DNA from 3 places in the Shewanella indica genome. Region 3 is predicted to be linked to each of the others. Evidence: predicted binding sites of a transcription regulator. Region 3 holds the regulator's gene; each other region holds the start of a gene.

The links. Region 3 encodes LexA, which represses DNA repair genes until DNA is damaged. Its sites were predicted from a motif close to TACTGTATNNNNATACAGTA; they were not measured.
Region 1: the regulator LexA is predicted to act here: its motif matches at 3,119-3,138, upstream of SIL79_RS14080 (DNA topoisomerase III).
Region 2: the regulator LexA is predicted to act here: its motif matches at 2,261-2,280, upstream of recG (ATP-dependent DNA helicase RecG).

What each region holds. Positions count from the first base shown of each region.
Region 1 covers NZ_JAWXXR010000001.1:3,140,449-3,148,396, forward strand. The annotation lists gene SIL79_RS14060 (SulP family inorganic anion transporter) at 1-798, opposite strand, end outside; gene SIL79_RS14065 (TIGR01244 family sulfur transferase) at 832-1,242, opposite strand; gene SIL79_RS14070 (MBL fold metallo-hydrolase) at 1,258-2,121, opposite strand; gene SIL79_RS14075 (peroxiredoxin) at 2,239-2,853, opposite strand; gene SIL79_RS14080 (DNA topoisomerase III) at 3,172-5,208, shown strand; gene SIL79_RS14085 (DUF4250 domain-containing protein) at 5,219-5,410, opposite strand; gene SIL79_RS14090 (porin) at 5,923-7,095, shown strand; gene SIL79_RS14095 (nucleoside-specific channel-forming Tsx family protein) at 7,187-7,942, shown strand.
Region 2 covers NZ_JAWXXR010000001.1:1,820,189-1,828,136, forward strand. The annotation lists gene recG (ATP-dependent DNA helicase RecG) at 169-2,244, opposite strand; gene SIL79_RS08465 (YrhK family protein) at 2,417-2,656, opposite strand; gene SIL79_RS08470 (hypothetical protein) at 2,833-3,438, opposite strand; gene SIL79_RS08475 (nuclear transport factor 2 family protein) at 3,484-3,852, opposite strand; gene SIL79_RS08480 (hypothetical protein) at 3,898-4,365, opposite strand; gene SIL79_RS08485 (DUF3332 domain-containing protein) at 4,927-5,448, shown strand; gene SIL79_RS08490 (calcium/sodium antiporter) at 5,598-6,527, opposite strand; gene SIL79_RS08495 (AMP-binding protein) at 6,696-7,948, opposite strand, start outside.
Region 3 covers NZ_JAWXXR010000001.1:1,444,594-1,452,541, reverse strand. The annotation lists gene ctaD (cytochrome c oxidase subunit I) at 1-833, opposite strand, end outside; partial or broken gene coxB (cytochrome c oxidase subunit II) at 852-1,973, opposite strand; gene SIL79_RS06745 (cell division inhibitor SulA) at 2,444-2,935, opposite strand; gene lexA (transcriptional repressor LexA) at 2,932-3,552, opposite strand; gene plsB (glycerol-3-phosphate 1-O-acyltransferase PlsB) at 3,815-6,241, shown strand; gene mtr (tryptophan permease) at 6,241-7,488, shown strand; tRNA gene SIL79_RS06725 (tRNA-Gly) at 7,587-7,660, shown strand.

The DNA.
Region 1 (7,948 bases), 1.7 Mb from region 3:
TGCGAGGTCGAGCGAAGGCAGTGAAAAGCTAGGCAAACCGCTTGGGATCTGGCCAACTACGCTGACGCCTTTTTTGTCCAGATCAAATAGGGCTACTAGCACAATACTCAATATCATCACTATCACAGGAGCCAGTTTGATTGCATGACCTGCCAGTTCTGATGAAAGTCCTAGTTTGATTAAATTGGGTTTGAGGCTTTTGCGTGCATAGATAAGGGCAATCAAACTGAATGCCCCAATCATCAGGGTATAGAGATTAGTTTGGGGTAACGCAAGAATCAGATTAGCCACGCGCTGCAGCACATTTTCCCCATGCAGTGGCAAGCCAAAAATATGTTTAAGCTGGCCAATAGAGATAAGAATACCAGAAGCAGTCATAAAGCCAGAAAGCACCGGATGGCTTAAAAATGTGGTCAGAAATCCCAGTCTTAGTACCGACATCAGCAATAGCACGATACCGGAAAGAAATGCCAAGGTTGCAGCGGCGGTGATATAACCCTGGCTACCAGTTTCAAACAGTGGAGCAATGGCCTCTGCGGTCATTAGCGAGATCACCGCTACCGGGCCCACGGCCAGTGTTTTACTGGTGCCAAGCATAGTATAAACAATCAGCGGCAGGATACTGGCGTACAGACCAACAACGGGGGGCAGACCAGCAACCATCGCGTATGCAAGGCTTTGTGGGATAAGCATCAAAGTCACGATAATAGCAGCTAAGCCATCTTTCGTGGCGTCATGACGCGAATAATCAGGCAACCAAGATGATATCGGCAACCATTCCAACCAAGAATTTTTCATGCTTTGGCTATCCTAAGCAATGTGTGAATTCGGTTAATCGGGTTGCTTAACCCAACTAAGATCAAAACCCATTTTGGTAGCTTGGGCAATACGTCGATCAAATGAACCCAATTCGGTGCAGCTCATCGACCAGAGTGCGCTGCAACGTGTTCCCGTGCGACAGAAAGCCAAAATAGGTTTAGGGGCGTGCATAAAGAACTGACCAAACTGCTTTCCCTGATCCTGAGTAATATTTCCGGAAATAACCGGCAGGTGAAAATAGGTCATCCCCTGTTCTTTAGCCAGTCGTTCAATTTCTCTATTCAGGGGCTGATCATTTTCTTCCCCATCTGGACGGTTATTGATGATCGACTTAAATCCCATTGATGCCAGACGTGGTATGTCGCTGGGTAAAATTTGTGGTGAAACGGTAATTGATTCCGTTAAATAGATTGGTATTAGCATAATCGCAACTCAGTTTCAGACTTTATTCAATGGTATTTTCAGATAGCGCACACCATTATCTTCTTCCGGTGGTAACTCTCCGGCACGCATATTGACCTGAACCGAAGGCAAAATCAGGGTTGGCATATTCAGTGTGGCATCACGTCCTCTGCGCATCTCAACAAATTGCTGCTCAGAAATATTCTGTTTGACGTGAATATTGTATAGGCGTTCATCACCAATCGTAGTTTCAAACAGGTACTCTTCGCGATTTGGTGCTTTGTAGTCATGACACATAAAGACGCGTGTTTCATCAGGCAGAGCGAACAATTTCTGAATTGAGCGATAGAGGGTTGCTGCATCTCCTCCGGGGAAATCGCAACGGGCGGTGCCGTAATCGGGCATAAATAAAGTGTCGCCAACAAATACGCAGTTACCAATCACATAAGCCATACAGGCAGGAGTGTGGCCCGGAGTATGAATTGCGTGCGCTTCAATATTACCAAGAGTAAAAGTCTCTTTATCGGCAAACAAATGATCAAACTGACTGCCGTCCATCGCGAAATCACTACCGGCATTAAATAGCTTGCCGAACGTATCTTGTATCACAGTGATTTTTTCACCAATACCCAGTTCGCCACCAAGTTTCTGCTTGATATAGGGGGCCGCACTTAGATGATCAGCATGAACATGAGTTTCAAGGATCCACTCGACCTTTAAGCCACTTTTCGTTACAAACTCAATCAGTTTATCTGCTGTTTCGTAAGAAGTCCTGCCTGAAGCGGGGTCGTAGTCTAGTACCGAATCGATAACGGCACATTGCTGGCTGTTTGGATCTACGACTACATAGCTGTAGGTGAATGTTTTCGGATCGAAAAATTCGTAAACGCTGGGGGTCATATTTCCTCCTTGATTCCATAAAAGATGATTAACGTCACGTGGGCCGGATAGCATCCGTTTACATAGCAACTCGCATGGTTTGCGGATTACAGCTTTTTTACTGAAGCACCAGTCAACCTAGTTATAACCTTGAACTTTAAGTACTTCGGCTTCTTGAGTGATTGCCGGTGGTGGAACAATCACTTCATTGCCTGGGATCCAGCTTTCTGGAGTTGCACATACGTTTGCATCGCTAGTTTGTAGTGCTTCAGCTAGACCTAAAATTTCTGCCACAGAACGGCCATTGCTCATTGGGTAGTAAAGCATTGCGCGGAGTACGCCTTCAGGGTCGATAACAAAAGTGGCACGAACCGCAGAAGTATTACTCGCACCTGGCTGAACCATGCCGTAAGCACCAGCGATTTTTATATTTAGGTCAGCAATAATCGGGAAGTTAATTTCAACACCCAAGTTATCTTTAATGCTACGAGCCCATGCGATGTGTGCATGAATACCTTCGATAGACAGCCCCATCGGTTCACAATTAAGAGCTGTAAAATCTGCACTTGCCTGAGTAAACGCCATAAATTCAGTGGTACATACCGGGGTAAAGTCTGCCGGATCAGAGAAAAGAACCAACCATTTACCTTTGGAGTCTTCCAGGCTAAGCGTACCCTGGGTGGTTTTTGCGGTGAAAGGCGGAGCTGCTTCATTTAGACCTGGCATCGCAACTACAGTTGTCTGTTCAGTCATATAGCGTTTCTTACTTGCATCAGGATTTTGTCAATAAGATTTTTCTAATAGATATACTATAATAGCATTCGCTACTAAGTACAAATAGAAATTCTCAATTAGTCCGAGAGGGTATAGCGATTAGGGAAGCAGGAATTCAGATAATAAGCACCGGAACAAAAGTGCGTTAAACAGCGCGGCTTCAAACCAAGAACTACGGCTCCGGAGTTACCATAGGGAAGCATATGAAGGATAATTTGCAGCCTAAAGCTGACTTGGCTAAAATTACTGTAATTTTATCCAGTAATACTGTTCAGTGACAGTCAAAGGACGCAGTGGATGATCCTCTATATCGCCGAAAAGCCCAGCCTTGGGCGCGCCATCGCCGAGGTGCTCCCTAAACCCCATCGCAAACATGAGGGCTATATCGAGCTTGGTAATGGTGATTGTGTTTCCTGGTGTATAGGTCATCTGCTGGAGCAAGTTGAGCCGGATGCCTACGATCCCGCCTACAAGTCCTGGCAGTTGGAGCATCTGCCTATTGTCCCGTCCGATTGGCAGGTTAAACCCAAAGCCAGCAGTCGCGGGCAACTTAGTGTCTTGCGTAAATTGGTCAAGCAGGCCAGTGAGTTGGTCAATGCCGGCGATCCGGATCGGGAAGGACAGTTGTTGGTAGATGAAGTGATTGCTCACCTTGGGGTCAAGGGCGATAAGCTGGCGGCGGTCAAACGCTTGTTGATAAGCGACCTCAACCCGCAGGCGGTAAAACGCGCCCTGGGACAGATGCGCAGCAACCGCGAGTTTGTGCCATTGTCGACTTCGGCACTGGCACGCAGCCGAGCAGATTGGCTCTACGGCATGAATATGACCCGTGCCTATACCCTGCAGGGGCGCAAGGTGGGCTATCAGGGCGTGCTTTCGGTCGGTCGGGTGCAAACTCCTGTGCTTGGTTTGGTTGTCCGGCGCGATCAGGAAATCACCGCCTTTGTGCCCAAACCTTTTTATGAAGTGCTGGCCCATTTAAGCACTCAAGAGGGCAGCTGTTTCAGCGCCCGCTGGCAGCCCAGTGAGGCCTGTCAACCTTGGATGGATGAGGAGGGGCGGGTGCTCTCCCGCGGTTTGGCAATGAATGTAGTCGGCAGGATCACCGGCCAACCCGGCCGGGTAGATGAGCTGGAGCGCAAGCAAAGACACCAGGCGCCGCCTTTGCTCTATAGTCTATCGGCGCTGCAGATTGATTGTGCCAAACGCTTCGGCATGAGCGCCAAAGAGGTGCTGGATACGGCGCAGTCTCTGTATGAACGGCATAAATTGATAACCTATCCGCGATCCGATAGCCGCCATTTGCCCAAGGCGCAGTTACAGCTGGCCCCGGTAGTCTTGAATGCTATTACCCAAGGGGCAGCAGAGCTGCTGCAAGGCTGTGAAGCCCCCAATCCCGCCCTTAAGTCCAAGGCCTGGAACGATGCCAAGGTAGATGCCCATCATGCAATAGTGCCTACGGAAAAGACGGCTAACCTCGGTGTGTTGTCACAGCGTGAGCGTCAGGTGTATTTGCAGATTGCCCGTCAGTATTTGGCGCAGTTTTACCCCAATTATGAATACCTTGAAACCCGCGTTGTGATCGACATTGCCGGAGGTTGCTTCGTGGCTAAGGCCAAACAGCCATTAAAACAGGGTTGGAAGCAATTGTTTGGCAAACAAAAAGCCGACGATGAAGCGGAAGATATTCAAACTGTTTTGCCTGAGCTGACTCAGGGGCAGATGCTGGATTGCCTCAAGGGTGAATTAGTGGAGAAGATGACCCAGGCGCCCAAGCATTTTACCGATGCCACACTGCTGGCGGCGATGACAGGCATAAGCCGCTATGTGAAAGACACTGAGATCCGCAAAATTCTCAAGGAAACCGATGGGCTGGGGACAGAAGCAACCCGCGCCGGGATCATTGAACTCTTGTTTAAACGTGGCTTTTTGAAACGTCAGGGCAAGAGTATTTTGGCTACCGAGGCCGGCAGCGGGCTTATTCAAAGCCTGCCCGAAGTGGCCACCACGCCGGATATGACGGCGCTGTGGGAAAGTAGCCTGGATGCGATTTGTCGCCGTGAACTTAAATATCAGGCTTTTATGCAGCCCTTGACGGCTAAATTGGGCGAGCTTATTGAGCAGGCCAAGGCACAACTGCCTACGGCCTTGAGCGGCGTGAAAAGTACAGGCTTCAAAGGACGTAAACGTCGCAGTGGCGCTTATGCCGCTAAGGCCGGTGCCTCCAAGGGCGCAAGCATCAAGAAGGGCACTGGCGTTAAGACCGGCACCGCCAAGCGCAGCTATCGCTCAGCGACCAAGAGCAAAACCAAAGCCCAGTCTGCAACTTCCTGAGGACTGGCGGTTATTTCAAGCGTCGGTATTGGTTGGACAGGGGATGGTACTCGTATCCCAGCGCCCTGAGCTTATGCTCGAGCAGGGTAGGTGACAGGTCAAGCTCGTAATAAAGTGCATCTTTGTCCGGGCAACTTAGCCTCAGTTTCTCATTGACTATGCCCAACAGTATTTCGGCGGGCAGATGTTGCAGGCTTTCCATATTCCCTCCAAGTGTCAGCTATTGACTGCACCATAATGCAATAGAGTTGGCTTGGGTTGCAAATCTCACCTGAGTGTATTTAAAGTTTTAAAAAAATCAACATCTTAATAAAGTAATTTTATTTTCTGTTCCAGGCGGTTTTATCAATCTTTTTACCGGTTCCTGCTAGATCAAATATTCGCAAACACTTTAACTAAATTCAATATAATTGTTTAAAAATCAATCTGTTAATGTTTGTTATCAAGGTATTTGATTCTGCCCTTGTCGATACGCATGCATTCCTTTTGCTGCAGAAACAGTTCGCTTGTTACAACGATATTTAATTCTTCTCACGGCATTTAACGCTTTCCAATCACGATATTTCACGATTTGTCGATCCAGCGCAGGAAACCAGGGGCTGGAATTGGCTTTTTTACAGCTGGCACGCAAACTGCAGCCCTCGAGTAACACATATAAATATGTCTAATAAATCAGCGTATTAAACGCGTTTTACTTATAAAAGGGTAATGAATATGAACAAGAAGATCCTGGCACTTGTGATCCCGGCTATGCTGGCGAGTGGCGCTTCCCAGGCTGTGGAGCTGTATAAAGATCAGACCAACAGTGTAAACATGATCGGCTGGCTGGGTTTTGCTGCCTTCAATGATGGTCATGAAACCTCTGTTATCGATAATTTCTCTCGCGTAGGTTTCCGTTTTGATCGTCAGGAACGCAATGGCTGGCGCGCCTTTGCCCACACTGAGTGGGGCATCAACATGGTGACCAGTGATGACGGCCTGATCTACACCCAAGGCCAGGGCGGTGGTCAGATGCGTGCCGAGAAGAACAGTGACTTCTTGTTCAACCGCTTGGGTTATGTGGGTATGGCTCACGACAAGTGGGGGACTCTGACTTTCGGTAAGCAGTGGGGGGCATATTATGATGTGGCTTATACCACAGATATCCTGGATGCCTTCACTGGTTGGTCTGTGGGTGCCTACACCTTTGGTGACGGCGGCCTGACTGGTGCCGGTCGCGCCGATGCTGCCTTCCAGTATCGCAACACCTTCTTCGGTAAATTGCATATCGCCCTGCAGTACGCTTCCAAGCAAAATGACGATGTTGCCCTGTTTGACGAAAACGGCGTGGCGCTCAATGATGGCTCTGAGCTGAGCTTTGACTCCAGCTATGGTGCCAGCGTGACTTACTATGTAACCGATAAGTTCAAGGTGTTGGCCGGTTTCAACCGTGGTGACTTTGAAGGCAACCTGGCCGGTGTCGCCGTTGATGATACCAACCAGATCGTCGGTATCGGTGCCCAGTACGGCAGCTTCTACCAGTATGCTCCAGGCCGCGAAGCAGATGGTCTGTACGTTGGCTTCAACGCTCACAAGAGCAAGCAAAACGAACTGGTTGGTGGCAACCTGTACGATTCTACCGGTGGAGAATTCATCGTTGCTTACCAGTATGACAACGGCTTTGTTCCTTCATTCCTGTTGAGCTATCAGGATCTGGATACTGATGCCAACACCGCCATCCAAGGCGACTGGACCCGCCAATTTGCAGTTCTGGGTCTGCACTACCGTTACAGCCGTGACACTGTGATGTATGCCGAAGCCAAGATTGACTTCAGCAGCATGGATGACAAGTCCTGGGAAGATCTGCAGGACAACAACTATGCGGTAGGTATCCGTTACTTCTTCTAAGGGGCTCCCAGTATTTCCCTGCACAGGCCACCTTAGGGTGGCCTTTTTTTCACTTTTGTTGCCTTGATTCGAAAGGAGAACAAGCGAAACTATGACAGTGAGTAAAGGTCTGTGGTTAACGGCATTATTTAGCTTGTTGGCATTGGGAGAGACTGGTGCCGCCGCGGCATCTACTCGTGTGGAAATTGGTTACCTGGGGTTTTCCGGGGATACCCGTAGCGACAATCGCGGCGCTTTCAACCAACCTTTTGTGGCTTTGAGCTATTTTAATCGTGATGAACATAACACCTTTTATCAACTATTGAAGGTGGAGAACCCGGCTAAAGCCGTCGCCGATAAACGGGTTGCATTTAAATCTTTGACCATTTGGCATTATCGCCTTAATGAAGAGCGTACCGCCTTATGGTTACAAAATTTTCTCGGTACTCATAAACATTTGACCGAAGATAATTTCTATTTGGGATTAAAACAGCATTTTGATTACGGCTCGCTGCGTTTTAATCTGGGGCTGGCGGGGCACTATAGCGTAAGCCAGTCCAATCTGACCGACAGGGATTACTCAGGGTTATCCGGCGTGGTGCTCAATGGCAACAGTTATTACGACTTGCCAGTGTTTCCCAAGGGCTGGAAATTAAACCTGGATTATACTGCGGCTTTTGGGCGTGACCGCGAGCATGCGGCGGTATTTGGTTATGACGACGATTATGGGCATCAGTTGTTTGCAGCGATCTCCGGTTCATTAGTCAAAGATCTGAACCTGAAACTGCAGTTGACGCATTACCAAAGTTGGGGCACTGCGCCCAACGATGGTTTGGAATACAGTGTTGCCGTCAATTACGCATTTTGATCTATT
Region 2 (7,948 bases), 380 kb from region 3:
CCTGTGAGGCAGCGCTTCTCCCATTCTGCAAATATTGGCCATCTTGTCCAGCTTTCGGCCATTTAGCAGCAAGATTTATTTGTGAAATATTGCCAGTAGAGCAGATCCTGTGGTGGCTGACTTGAACCCCGGCTGAACTCTCGGCAATTTTGTGACGTTTTTAGCGCACTAGGCCTGAACATATTGCTGCCGGTCGCCCAGCCAGCGCTGAATGATGGCATCGACATTCTCCGGTGCCTGGCTCATCACATGACGGGCCAGTTTCTGGATGTGGGGAATAAGCGCCTGATCCCTGACCAAATCGGCCACTTTCATATCGGCTATACCTGTCTGGCGGGTGCCCAGCACCTCACCCGGGCCGCGGATCTCCAGATCTTTTTGGGCAATCACAAAGCCGTCGTTGCTCTGACGCAATACCCCAAGCCGTTTGGTAGCCGTGTGTGACAGCGGTGCCTTGTACAGCAGGACGCAGTGGCTGGCCACGGCGCCGCGACCGACCCGGCCGCGCAACTGGTGCAACTGCGCCAGCCCCAGCCGTTCCGGGTTCTCGATGATCATCAGACTGGCGTTGGGCACATCGACCCCCACTTCAATGACAGTGGTGGCCACCAACAACTTGAGCTCGCCGCGTTTGAAGCTGTCCATGACTTGTTGTTTTTCGGCGCTCTTCATACGGCCATGTACCAGGCCTATGCTCAGCTCCGGCAGGGCGGCACGCAGTTCTTCACAGGTGTCTTCGGCTGCCTGGCATTCGAGCACTTCGGATTCCTCGATAAGGGTGCAGACCCAGTAGGCCTGGCGACCGTCATTGAGCGCCGCCTGACGTACCCTGTCGATTACCTCCTGACGCCGACTGTCACTGATGGCCACTGTGGTGACCGGGGTACGCCCCGGCGGCAACTCGTCAATGATGGAGGTATCCAAATCCGCATAGGCTGTCATCGCCAGGGTGCGAGGAATAGGGGTCGCCGTCATGATCAACTGGTGGGGATGAAAACCCTGGCTGATGCCTTTCTCTCTCAGCCCCAGGCGCTGATGCACGCCGAATCTGTGTTGCTCATCTATGATGATCAACGCCAGCTTGTGAAACTGTACCTGCTCTTGAAAGATGGCGTGGGTGCCTATCACCATGTGGGCACTGCCGGAGGCGATATCCTCCAGCGACTGGGCTCTGGCTTTGCCTTTGAGCTTACCCGCCAGCCAACCGACCTTGAGCCCCAATGGCTCCAGCCATTGGCTGAAATTAATCGCATGTTGCTCGGCCAACAGCTCAGTGGGCGCCATCATGGCCACCTGATAACCGTTTTCTATCGCCTGCAGCGCCGCCATGGCGGCCACCAGGGTCTTGCCCGAGCCGACATCGCCCTGAACCAGGCGCATCATGGGTTGTGGCTTTTCAATATCACGGCCGATATCTGCCACCACTCGCTGCTGCGCCCCCGTAGGTTTAAAGGGTAAGGCGGCGAGGAAGGGATTGAGCAAAGCGCCGGTGGCGGGCAAAGGCACAGCTTTGTCATGATTGCTTCGCTCTCTGAGCTTGAGCATAGACAGGTTATGCGCCAGCAGTTCTTCCTGTACCAGGCGTTGCTGCGCCGGGTGTTGCCCCTGTTCCAAGCGATAGATATCGACATCTGCCGGGGGCCTATGCAGGGTGCGCACCGCCTGGGCCAGACTTTGCTGATTGGGGCGCAGCGCCTCGGGCAGCAACTCTTGCAGTCCATCGTCCTGCAACAGGCTTAGAGCCTGCTCGGTCAATTTCATCCAACTGGCCTGCTTGAGCCCTTCAGTGGTGGGATAGATGGGCGTCAGGGTGTCGTTGAGGTTGGGCGGTTCGTCGCCCTTGAGTATCTTGTAATCCGGATGAATGATCTCGGCCTGGTGGTTACCTCGGCGCACTTCGCCATAGGCTCTAATGGTTAGCCCTTGTTGCATGGCATTGCGCTGGGCGGCAGAGAAATTGAAGAACCTCAGGGTCATGGTGCCGCTGTCATCACGGACATTGCAGATCAACATGCGCTTGCGGCCATTGATGATCTGGCTGGATTGGATTTCGGCTTCTATGGTGCCGTAGCTGCCGGGTGTGAGGCTGGCTATGGGGTAGATGCGGGTTCTGTCTTCATAGCGCAGCGGCAGGTGGAACAGCAGATCCTGTACCGTGTTGATTCCGAGCTTGTGCAGTTTCTCAGCCATTTTAGCGGCTACGCCTTTAAGCTCGGTGATAGCAATAAGATCCAGTCTCTGCAAACCTTTAGCACCGGATTACTGTGAATTTATACATATACTATCAGAGAAATAGCCCTTGGCAATGCGTTGCTTTTATCGGCCGGGTAAAGTGTGGTGCAATGGCGGCAGGGCTTCTGCCTGGGTGGGCGGGTGTATGGCAAAAGCCCTGATATATTTGTGACGGATTAATCTGTCAGTGCCACCAGTTCAACAGGGTGACCAAGGGCTTTATCAGTAGCTGAACGCTGCCTATTACAAACAGCCAGGCGCCGATAAGGGTGTGAACGTCAGTGAGAAAAAAGAAGCTGCCCAGTAGAAAACAGAGCGCGACTATTAGGTCGCTTAGGGTATTGAACAAGGCGTGTTTGGGAAGAGGGGTGGCGGGGGCTTTGATATCTTGCTCGGCAAAATATCGCTGCTTACTGTCGATCATGGTTCCTTCTTGGTAGTTATGATTTGCCGCGATACCTTAACGCTGCTACCTTCCGAGTGCAAATCTAATTCCCTAATTATTTGTTTTAATGAGAATAAATATATCTACATAACCATAAGATTAAGTTAACAACTTGCATCTTGGATTCGGCAGGCTTGGCAAAAGAGTAGCGTAACTTAACGGCCCAGGCCTGAACCCTGGCTAACGGTTATTTCACCGTTAAAGCCTATCAGTTCGGCGAGTGTTTGTGCGTAGGCTCTGGCTTTGTCTGTGGCCTGCTTTTGAGGTTTGAACAGGCCAAAACCGAGTCGCTCACGCTCAGAAAAACAGAGTACCACGCTGACACTTATGAGCTCTTCGTCAGTCAGGTGTTCAAGCATGTGACTTCTGGATCTTTCGTTATAGGTATTGCGTTGCACCTTTATGCGGCAGAGTTGACTGAGAGGCTTGCTTTTCCCGCCCCGGAAGACGCAGCCTTGTTGCAGATCCAAAGTTACGGGTTTGAGCTGGCGGTAGAGGTTCAGGCCCATGATGATACCGCTGAGCCCCAGCACTATGGCTATGATGGCAGCCGTAAACCAAGTGTCCTGTCTGGCGGGGTCCAAGACGAGTACTCCCAGTATTCCGGCAAGCATCAATAATAGTCCCCAAAGCGCGTATTTCAGTTGCGTTTGCCTGCTGCGCCAGATGAGTTTCAACTTGCCCGGCTCAGCCTCGAGCTCTGTCATCAGCATATGCTGCTGATATTGGCAGAGCCTGGCCTGTTGTGGGTTTTTGGTCATAAAATGGTCGCCATGAAATCAGTAGTTTGTCGTAAAACTCAGTGCTCAAGCCAGTAGGCTCGAGTGAGCCGCTATCAGTTGCCAGCCGCTTGCCCTGTGCAGCCAAACCCGGGTAAAGCGAAAACGGCCGTTGGTCGGTGCTTTGGCATAGCTGCCTTGAATATTCACCTCCGCCGACACTATCGCAGTCCCCTGATGCAGTCGTATCTCTTCGGTTAGAGTGTCTATCCGAGTGATATTGAGCAGGCCTGAGCAGTGGGCATGCAGATCCTCTGCTTTGCCGAGCACTTGCCCCAGGTGATTGGTGAATATCAGCTGAGGCGACAACAGTCTATCCAGCAAATTGATATCCGAATTCAACATGGCGCTACGCAGTTGGCTTTCCAGTTGTTGAATCTCTGAGATGTGATTCATGGTTATTCCCAAGCCCTGATGAGTGACGGCAAAGAGGCAAGAAGGTTAAAAAATACTGACTTTGGCACACTTGCTGCAGTACCAGGAGTTCTGCCATTGGTTCAGTGCCGCGCGGTATTGCTGCATTGACTTTCGCCCTCCCAAGTAGTTTTTCCATAGCCAATCGGCGCTCAGGATCAGAGTAAAACTGGAGGCAAAAAAGCACAGCACTCCAAGCCAAAAACTGCTCCAGTTGCTGCCAGCCTGAAACCCCAGGTAGCCGCCCAATAGTAGCCCGGGGAAAGCCGCCAGAAATAGCACCAAGGGCTGAGGGTCAGATGGCGGCGAGCAGCGCTTGGCCAGTTTGGTTTGCAGTTGGGCGCTACCCTTGAGTTTTTGTTTTCCATGCACAGAAAAGGGCTGGTTGTTCCACACGGGTTTGGCCGAGGCGCTGACTGAAACTTCTGTTGTGTCTTCGGCATGAATGGCTTTGAAGTGTTTGATATTGTCTGAGCCGCAATGTCTGCAATGCATTGATTGTTCTCCTTAACTTGGATTAACCGGATCCCTGATGTTGCTCGTTCAAACAACTGCCTTTGAGTAACAAGTCTGAGCTGAACGCCGAGTCATGGTAAAGCTTTTAGCCTCTGGGTTGAACCCTGAGATGCCACGCTTGCGGTATATTTAAGTGAACCCGCATTAATGGATATAACAGTGAAATTTATCGGGCGTGTTGACCCTAAAAAAGCCAAGTCATTTTAGGGCTGGACAGCGCTTTACTTCCGATATTCGTAGAGCGGAACCGGTTTTTACCTGTTTTGGTAAGCCGACCTTGGTTTCTTAAACCCCTGCGATTGAGGCTCTGGGGCTCAGGATACAGGTCTCTGCGTAAGGTAAGGGAGTTATGTTTGTTTGAGCGCCTTTATCACCAGTGTCTTACTGATTTTTCCAAAGAGAAAAACATCCAACAACCGAGTAACTTACTCTCCGAAAAACTAACCTCAAGTTGTGAGCCCCTGCATAGTTAAATTGATTAACCTGAGTAGAATCCGCGCGCCAATAACATATGCGTAAACTCTATTTGGGGAGATATTGATGAAGTTGAGTAAAGTCGGTCTTGGGGTCACTGTGTTGATCTGCTCGCAACTGGCGGGTTGTATGGGGCAGATGGGGCTTTCAGGCATGTTGACCAAAGGCAATTTGAGTGCGGTGGATAACCGTTACGGCCGCGCCGGTTTGTACCTGTTGCTGGCGCCCGTCTATGGCATTACTGCCGCCGCCGATCTGTTTATTTTCAACAGTATTGAGTTTTGGACCGGCAAGAACCCTATTACCGGCAAGTCACCGGCCTTGGTAGATATGCCGGCCGATGCAGTGTTCAAGATCAATCATAAACTGGACAAGGATCTGACCACTGCCCCGGTAAAACTGAGCCGTGCCAGCATGTCAGCCATAGATGACAATACTTTGGCGATGACGCTGAGCTATGAAGATGGCACCGAGCAGGTAATGCTGGGGCGCAAGCAGGGGGAGATGGTGGACTTCTACCTGGATCAGCAATTCATTGCCAGTGTCAGCATAGCTGAAATGGAGAGTTATGTAGCGGCTCGCTCCTGAGCGCTTTTGGGCTGTTTTGGCCCTTAACTTGATGATATCCCGGGTTTTGATTATTCATTTTTGGTGTCAAAACCCGGGATTTTTTATGCTACTGCGGCTTGGCAATAAAGCTCTTCAGAAGCATTCAATTGTCAGTGGCGTACTCAGATTCAGGCGCTGGCGTGGGTGACCAGATAGCCCATATAGCCGCAGTAACCCAGCAATAATATGGCGCCTTCGCGGCGACCGATACGAAATCCGCTCCAGGCAAAGGGCAACACCAACAGTGCCAGGGTTAGCATCACGCTGAAGTCCAGGCTGCTGAAGCCGGCAGAGCTGATGGGGTGCACCAGGGCCGTGACCCCGAGGATCCCCAGCAGGTTAAACAGGTTGGAGCCAACCACATTACCTATGGCGATATCGCTCTGGCCCTTGAGTGCGGCCAAAATCGAGGTCACTAATTCCGGCATGCTGGTGCCTATGGCAATAATGGTCAGGCCGATCACTACTTCGCTGATACCGAAGGTACGGGCCAACTCGACTGCGCCATCGACAAACAGTATGCCGCCGCCCACCAACATGCCGATACCGGCGATGATAAACAGCAGCGACAGTAGAGGGTTCTTGGGGCCTTCAATAGGTTCATCGGTATCTTCGCCCTTGCTGCTGAAATAGCTGAGCAGCAGATAGCCTACCAGTAAGCTGGTCAGCACGGCGCCGTCAATCAGGCTCAGTTCACCGTCGAGTACCAGCAGCCACATCAGAATAGAGGCGCCTATCATCAGTGGAATGTCGCGTCTGACCATCTGTGTCTGAACGCCTATCGGGCGGATCAGTGCGGTCAGGGCCAGGATCAGACCGATATTGGCGATATTGGAGCCCACCACGTTACCCAGAGCAATGCCCGGGCTACCGGCCAGTGCTGACTTAACGCTCACTGCCAGTTCGGGAGCACTGGTACCGAAGGCGACGATCGTCAGGCCGATCACCAGAGGGGCGATTCCCAGACGCAGGGCGATGACGCTGGCGCCGCGAACCAAGGCTTCGGCTCCCAGAGTCAAAATTAAGAAGCCGCCGAGAATAGAGAGTGCAATCAACATTGAAAACCGCTTTTCCTGTCAGTAAGGTGCCATACATACCGGCACCGATGAATGTATTTGGGCTGCCAGCATAAGGTTTTTCCCCCCGAAGGCAACCCCTTTTTGACAGAATATGTCATAAAAATCCCGGCCGGAGCCGGGATAATCAGATAAATCAGGATAAGGGCTTTAGATTTCGTCTTCCCAGACGACCTTGGCGCCGCGGACGCCTTCCATCCGACTGGCGTATCTGCTCTCCAACACATGGCGCTTGATTTTCAGCGTTGGGGTCAGCACATCGTTTTCTATGGTCCAGGGCTCCTTAACCACCAAAACAGCTTCCACGGTTTCATGGGACTCCAGGTTGGGGTTAACCGCATCCACAGTGGCCTTGAGCGAGGCGCGTACCTCTTCTCTGGCTTGCAACGCCGCCCCTTCAGAGAGTTGCACCAAAGCCACTGGGTGGGGTAGTCCCAGGCCGATGACGCAGATAAGCTCCACATGGGGATCCTGCGCCATCTTACGTTCAATCGGCACTGGCGCCACATACTTGCCCTTGGCGGTCTTGAAGTTATCCTTGACCCGGCCTGTGATGCTGACGCAACCGTCGGCATCTATGGCGCAGAGGTCGCCGGTGAGGAAAAAGCCCTCTTCATCGAAGGCGGCGGCTGTGGCTTCCGGCGCCTTGTAGTATTCACGCATCAATCCCGGGCTCTTCACCAGCAGTTCGCCATTGGCCGCCTGCTTGACTTCGCAGCCGATCACCGGCTTGCCGACAGTGCCTATCTTACTGGCATCGAAGGGGAAGTTGATAATTGAGTAGGCGCAGTTTTCCGTCATGCCCCAGGCTTCGCAGATATCCAACCCTATGTTGTGATACCACTCCACCAGTGACGGAGGTATGGGCGCCGAACCTGAACCGAGCAAACGACACTTATCCAGCCCCAGGCCCTTATGGATCTTGCGTTTGACCAGATGGCTGATGAGGGGGATCTTCAGTAGCAGATTGAGCCTGGCGTAGCCGACCTTATCGATAATGTTCTTTTGGAACAGGGTCCACAGCCGAGGTACCGAGAAGAATACGGTTGGCCGCATTCGCTGCACATCGGCAACAAAACTGTCGAGGCTTTCGACAAAGGCAACGCAAGAGCCGGAATAGAAGGAGGAACCCTCTATCGCCACCCGCTCTGTGATATGAGCCAGCGGCAGGTAGGACAGCAGTCTGTCTTTACCATCTGTCTTGAGATCGCGCACCACGGCATTACAGGTCCAGCCGTAACTGCCGAAGGTTTGGATGGCGCCCTTGGGCTTGCCGGTGGAACCTGAGGTGTAGATCAGCGTCATTACCTGCTCGGCCTCGGGATAAGGGGCATCCACCAGAGGTGTACCGAGATTCAACAGTTGCTGCCAGTGATATTGAGCCGGCATGGTGTCATAAGGCA
Region 3 (7,948 bases):
ATGATGCCGAATGACGGCAAGATCATTATGTACACCTCGGGGTGGCCGAAGAACCAGAAAATATGCTGGAACATCACAGGATCTCCGCCGCCGGCGGCATCGAAGAAGCTGGTGCCGAAGAATTTGTCTGTGAGTACCATGGTCACAGCCCCGGCCAATACCGGCATAACGGCTATCAGAAGGAAGGCGGTGATAAGCCAGGTCCAGACGAACAGGGGCAGCTTCATCCAGTTCATGCCAGGTGCGCGCAGATTCACTATGGTGACTATCACGTTGATCGCCCCCATGATTGAGCTTATCCCCATGATATGTATTGAAAAAACAAACAAGGCTGTGCTGTCTGCGCTATAAGTTGTCGACAATGGCGCATAGAAGGTCCAGCCAAAATTGGGGCCGCCGCCTTCCATAAACAATGAGCTAAGCAGGATTAAGAAGGCGAAGGGTAAAATCCAAAAGCTCCAGTTGTTCATCCTCGGCAGCGCCATATCCGGCGCACCTATCATCATGGGGATCAACCAGTTGGCCAGGCCGGTAAAGGCCGGCATCACGGCACCAAAAACCATGATAAGACCGTGTACTGTGGTCATTTGGTTAAAGAAATTGGGCTCGACCAGTTGCAAACCGGGCTGGAATAATTCAGCACGGATCACCATGGCCATGGCGCCCCCGATTAGGAACATGATGAAGCTGAACCAGAGATAGAGTGTGCCTATATCTTTATGGTTGGTGGTCAGCAACCAGCGCATGATCCCCTTGGGGGCGTGATGATGCTGGTGTTCCTGTTCAGTGACTTCCTGAACACCGGCTTTCGCATCTTGACTGAATGAGTTCATCTTCTTCCCCTACTGCCCGTGGTTATTGACGTCGGCGGCTTGCACTGTGTCGCCTGTGTTATTGCCCCAGGCATTGCGCTCATAGGTCACCACAGCGGCCAGTTCCTTGGCGGTAATCTGTTTGCCGAAGGCTTGCATGGCGGTGCCTGTCTTGCCATGGATCACTATGTCCAGATGGGCTGCTATTGGACCTATAGCAATAGCACTGCCCTTGAGCGCCGGGAACACCCCTTGAAGTCCGGCGCCGTTTGGCTGATGACAGGCGGCGCAGCGCGCCATATAGATCTGTTCGCCAAGCGCCATGGCTTCATCATGGCTCATGGTCTCACTGAGGGCCGCCTGAGCTTCTTCGGCGGCCGTAGCCGCGGCTTGTTTCTGCTTTGCCATCCAGGCGTCGAACTCATCTTCTGCCAGTACCTGCACCACAATCGGCATAAAGCCGTGGTCTTTACCGCAAAGCTCGGCACATTGGCCGCGGTAGATCCCCGGCTTGTCCACCCGGGTCCAGGCTTCGTTGATAAAACCGGGATTGGCGTCTTTTTTGACGGCAAAGGCGGGCACCCACCAGGAGTGGATCACATCATCTGAGGTCATCAGGAATCGGACTTTACGATTGATGGGCAATACCAACGGCTTGTCGACTTCAAGCAGGTAGTGCTCGCCCTTGGCTTCCTGGCCTTCTATCTGGGACCTCGGCGTTGCCAATATGCTGAAGAAGTCGATGTCTTCGCCGAAATAGCTGTAGTGCCATTTCCATTGCGAGCCGGTGATCTTGACCGTCAGGTCGGCATCACTGGGATCCTCCATGGCAATCAGCGTCTTGGTTGCGGGGATTGCCATCAGGATAAGGATTAAGAAGGGGATAAGCGTCCAGGCAATTTCTACCTTGGTACTTTCATGGAATTGGGACGCGACTGCCCCTTTGGATTTTCTATGGTTGATCATGGCGTAGATCATCACGCCGAATACGACCAAACCTATGGCGCAGCAGATATAAAGAATGATCATGTGCAGGTGATACACCTTGCCACTGATCTCAGTTACCCCTTGAGTCATATTCAAGGGCATATCTGCCTGAGCACCTGGAGACAACAAGCTGACGCACAACAAGGTCAGCAAAACACACAGCCATTGCTTCACAAGACATCTCCTCTGTCAATTGCATTCGCAACTACAAAGAAGAGTCACACAGTAAGTCTTTGCTCTATGCAAACTCTTCAGTTCCCAAAAAAGCAACGATGACTTCAAAGTGCGGCGGCGGTTTCACTTAGATCTAGGTATACAGGTGGTAACCACTGTTGCACTTACCGCTGAATATACTCAGCATTTCCGGCGACGGCCTTACTCGCTATAAAGCGAAATGGGACGTTCAACCTACGACGAATTGCATGGAGATAACACAATCGTTGTTCTTACATTACTTGTAGATTAAATATTGATCAAGATCACGATATTTTCTAACTGTATGAAAGAAAAGCGTCTGTTAATCTAGAGGTGAATTCTGCGTGAGGGGCTGACCAGCGCGGCTTTGCGTCGATTTACAAGGAAAGGTATTGCACCCAAAAGGCACAGAATAAAGGCCATCCCAGGAATGGCCTTTATTCATACAATTAATGGATGGAGCGGGTAAGTTCGTTGAGGCGGTTATCCATCTCTTTCGCCTGCCGTCCTGTTTCCAGCACTATTCCCATGGCTCTGGCGTTACGGGCAACCAGCTGCAATCGACGGTTATCACGGGCATCCAGGCTGTTTATCCAACTGATCACTGCACTGGAGGTGCCGTTGGTCAAGGCTCTTTCCGTTGCCCACAGGGCTTCGATTTCATCCTTGGTGCGCACCAAGAGAACTCTATCCATTCTGACACCGGCCCTTGCTAAGGTTTCCTTGTAACCTATGTTGGCAGGGGCGTTAATCAAGACTATCCAGCGTCCCTGTTGACTCAATTGCGCCAATTGAGGGCAGAGGCGTAATAATTCCTGACGTCCCTGGCTATGGCTGGCCAAGCTGGAGATGCCGGTATGTTGCCAAGGCTGATTGCCGGCAATACTGGTGTCTGTCCACAGGCCTGGGTGTCTTGGGGCGTTGCCCGTCATTATGCTCATAGCCAGTCTCCATTGCGTATTATGCCTACCGCCAGTCCTTCAATGGTCAATGGCTGGAAAGTCAGGTCGACTTTGATTGGGGAGTAAGCCTCGTTCTCGGCATGTAGATAAACCACATTACCTTTCTTTTCAAAACGCTTCACTGTTACATCGTCTTCAACCCTGGCCACCACGACTTGACCGTTACGGGCTTCTTGTACCTTGTGAACCGCCAGGAGATCACCTTCGAGAATGCCTATGTTCTTCATGCTGTCGCCGCGTACCCGCAGTAGGAAGTCGGCGCAGGGATGGAACATGCCAGGGTCGACCTGGTAATACTGCTCAACATGCTCCTGTGCCAGTATGGGTTCCCCGGCAGCGACCTGGCCTATTAAGGGCAGACCTGCTTCTGACTCCGCTTGTTCATCATGTGACAAGCGAATACCACGAGAGGTGCCTGGCATGATCTCAATACAGCCTTTCTTTGCCAGTGCCTTGAGGTGTTCCTCTGCGGCATTGGCACTCTTGAAGCCTAACCGGGTAGCAATTTCAGCCCGGGTTGGCGGCATGCCGGTGTCGGCTATATTGCGTTTAATCAATTCCAGAATCTGTGCCTGGCGCGGTGTCAGTGGTCTCATGGTGATTCCTGTTTTTTCATACAGTACCTGTCAGTATATACAGTATTTTGATCAGCGCAAGTATTAACCAAAATTGAAACGTTTAGGGGAGGGTAAATGTTTTAACCTGTGGCAGATTTGGACAGTCAGGCTTACGAATTATGTGGAGTTCAAGGAATTTGCCAGAGGAGCTGCCGGGACCGGTTCGCACCTTCCCTAGCTAAGATTCAGGAAGTTCTGGTATTCTATTGGGCTATTGATTGTGGCTCAGACACTGAAAAACATGTCCAAACAAGATTCATTCTGGTTTAAATCACTTCGCTGGCTCCAAAGCAAGCTGGTGCATACCACTGTGGTGCCTCAGGATCCTTTCGCCGATTTGAACCTGGATCTCGCCAAGCCGATGGCCTACGTGATGAAGACGGAGTCTGTCAGTGATATCGCGGCGTTGGCGGAAGTCACCCGTAAGTTTGGTTTGCCTTGCCCTTATGAGACGCTCAAGGTTGATGATATTACCGTTCCCAGAGTCGTCTGCCTGGAAGGTGCAAAGCCCCTGTTCGGCAAGCGCAAGGGCAATAAACCTTTTCTCAGCTGTTTCACCTCTTTGCTTCATTTGCATCAGACCAATCCACAACTGGATATTCAATTGGTGCCGGTGAGTCTCTATTGGGGCCGAACTCCGGGTAAGGAAGATGACAGCATGCGCGCCGCCGTATTTGAGCGGGAAAACCCCACTTGGTTGCGCAAGTTTCTAATGATCTTGTTCCTGGGGCGAGACAACTTTGTGCAGTTTTCCAATGCGGTCTCGCTGCGGCTGATGGCCGATGAACATGGAACCGATAAAGCTATTGCCCATAAGTTGGCGCGAGTGGCCAGGGTACATTTCCGCCGTCAGCGTAAGGTGATGACCGGGCCATTACTGCCCAACCGTCAAGCGCTGTTTAATGAACTGTTGCGTTCAGAAACCCTTAAAAAGGCTATAAAAGAGGAAGCCGCAGCCAAGAAGATCCCCGAGGCCAGGGCCAGGGAAATGGCGGAGGAATATCTCGATGAGATTGCTGCCCACTATTCAGACAGCCTGGTGCGTATTGCCCAGCGGATCCTCACCTGGTTATGGAACAAGCTCTACAAGGGGATCAACATCAAGGGCGCCGAGCAGATACGCCAGCTGCATCATGATGGACATGAGATAGTTTATGTACCTTGCCATCGCAGTCATATGGATTATTTGCTGCTCTCCTATATTCTCTATTTTCAGGGTATGGTTCCGCCTCATATCGCCGCCGGTATCAACCTGAACTTCTGGCCTGCCGGGCCTATATTCCGCCGTGGTGGTGCCTTCTTTATCCGCCGCAGTTTCAACGGTAATAAACTCTATACTGCAGTGTTCCGTGAGTATCTGGATCAGCTGTTTGCCAAAGGCTATTCGGTTGAGTACTTCACCGAAGGTGGCCGCTCCCGTACCGGGCGGTTGTTGTCGCCCAAGACTGGGATGCTGGCGATGACGGTCAACTCTGTGTTGCGGGGTATTGAGCGACCAGTGACTTTGGTGCCTGTGTACCTGGGCTATGACCACGTTATGGAAGTGGCCACTTATCACAAAGAACTCAGCGGCAAGAAGAAGCAAAAAGAATCTGTCTGGCAAGTGGTTGGCGCCTTGCGTAAGTTGGGTAATTTTGGTCAGGGTTATGTAAACTTTGGTGAGCCCGTGACGCTGCAGAATTTCCTCAGTGAGGCGGCACCTAACTGGCGCGAAGAGGTGGCAGCCGATCCCGAGCAGAAACCCAGCTGGTTGACTCCGGCTGTCAATACTCTAGCCAATCGGGTGATGACTCATATCAACGATGCTGCTGCTGCCAGCGCAGTGACCCTCACCAGCTTGGTACTATTGTCCTCAGAGCAGAATGCGCTGGAACGAAACCAGTTGGAACGTCAGTTGGACTTGTATTTGGATCTGCTCAAGGAAGTGCCTTACACCCAGTACATCTCGGTGGCCGAAGGTGACGGTAAGCAATTGCTGCAACAAGGTCTGGAGCTGAATAAGTTTACGGTTCAGGAAGATGAACTGGGCGATATCATCTCAATCGACGAGTCGATTGCGGTAACCATGACTTACTATCGCAACAACATCATTCACCTATTTATGGTGCCTTCTTTGCTGGCCAGCTGCCTGGTGCGTCAAGAGCAGTGCTGCCGATCTCGGATGCAAGCGGTGCTTGAGGATTTCTATCCTTTGCTGCAGGCCGAGCTGTTTATGGGTAAGGCCGATGTCAGAGCCTATGCCGATCAACTGCTGGATCGTTTCATTGCCAAAGGTTTGGTGGCCGAAGAAGTCAATGGCTTCCGAGTGCTGGAAGCCGGGATCAATCCGCTGGCGTTGCTGGCCGAAACCATGAGCGAAACCCTTCAACGTTACGCCATCATCTTTAACTTGCTGGCCGCGCACCCGGGTATTGAGCGTGGCGATTTGGAGCGCGAAAGCCACAAGTTGGCCAGTCGTCTTGGCGCGCTGCATGGGATTACTGCCCCTGAATTTTACGACAAGAAACTCTACGGCATCTTGAGTATCAAGCTCAAAGAGCTTGGGTATCTCACCAAGGAAGATACCCGCCATGATATAGAGCGAACCCGGGATTATGCCAACCAGCTACTGCGTCCTCAGGTCAAGCAAACCATAGTTGACAGCGTCGCCGCCGAACAGGAGGCCTGATGGCCAATCATATGAATGCGGCGCCTGCCAAGGCGTCTTTGCTGGGCGGCGCCATGATCATCGCCGGGACCACAGTCGGTGCCGGCATGTTTTCGCTGCCGGTAGAAGGTGCCGGCATGTGGTTTGGCTACTCTGTGCTTATGCTGCTGGGGGTGTGGTTTTGCATGTTCATGTCCGGGCTACTGCTGCTGGAAACCAATCTCCATTTTGAGCCCGGCGCCAGCTTTGACACCCTCACCAAGGAAACTTTGGGGCAATTCTGGCGGGTGCTTAACGGCGCTTCGATAACCTTCGTGCTCTATATCCTTACTTACGCCTATATCAGTGGCGGCGGCTCCATAGTCAATCACAGCCTGGAAGGGATGGATATCAGCCTGCCGCAGAGCTTTGCCGCCCTGGTGTTTGCCCTGGTGCTGGCACTGGTGGTGCTGATAAGTACCAAGGCCGTGGATCGCATCACCACTATAATGCTGGGCGGGATGATCATCAGCTTCTTTCTGGCGATAGGCAATCTGCTGATCGGCATAGACACCAGCAAGTTGTTACTACCTGATGGCGAGAACTCTTATGGCTCATATCTGTGGGTGGCCATTCCTTTCGGGCTGGCGAGTTTTGGCTATCATGGCAATGTGCCGTCGCTGGTGAAATACTACGGCAAGCAACCGGGCACCATTATCAAGGCGATTTTTGTAGGTACCTTTATCGCCTTGGCTATCTACCTGTGTTGGTTGGTGGCGACCATGGGTAATATTTCCCGCGGCGAATTCGGCGCTATTATTGCTCAGGGCGGCAATATGGGCGTATTGGTTGGCGCCTTGTCCAAGGTGATGGATAACTCGCTGCTAAACACCATGCTCACTCTGTTTGCCAATCTGGCGGTAGCCTCTTCATTTCTTGGGGTAACCTTGGGCTTGTTTGACTATTTGGCAGATCTATTTGGTTTTGACGACAGTCGCTGTGGCAGGGCCAAGACCGCCTTGGTGACTTTCCTGCCTCCGACTTTATTGGGTATGTTGTTTCCCGATGGCTTCCTGGTCGCTATCGGCTTTGCTGCCCTGGCGGCTACAGTTTGGGCCGTCATAGTGCCGGCCTTGATGGCTTGGCGCTCAAGACAACAATTTGCCGATAGCCACGGCTTTCGTGTGCCGGGCGGTACACCTTTGATAGCCATAGTGGTGTTGTTTGGATTACTGACGGCTGCCTGCCATCTGTTGGCCATGGCTGGTATACTGCCTAAGTATTCCTGAAGCGAGAAGCTGCTCTCTTTTTCAAAGGAATGAAAGAGCGGCTTCTTGACAAGACTATAAAAGTCAGTAATTTATATCGTCCATGCCGAGTGTTTTGTGCGGGTGTAGTTCAATGGTAGAACGGCAGCTTCCCAAGCTGCATACGTGGGTTCGATTCCCATCACCCGCTCCAATTAGTTTCGTCATAGTTGATACTTGCTCCCAGTAGCTCATGAATCAATATTCGTTTTTTGCACTGGGCTTTATCCGCAACCTATGACTATTTAAGTTACATAGGTGCCGGTCTCGTTTTTCTATCCGTAAAAGCCAATAAACTGAAAGGCAATATATTTCTCAAAGGGGATCGGGTCATTTTGGCCTTCTGAGTCTAAATAGCGCCCCTTTAGGAAGGGTGCCAAACTCTCTTGGGATTTGTCTGATAGTTATCCTGCTCTCGATAAGCCAGTATTACTTACGCATA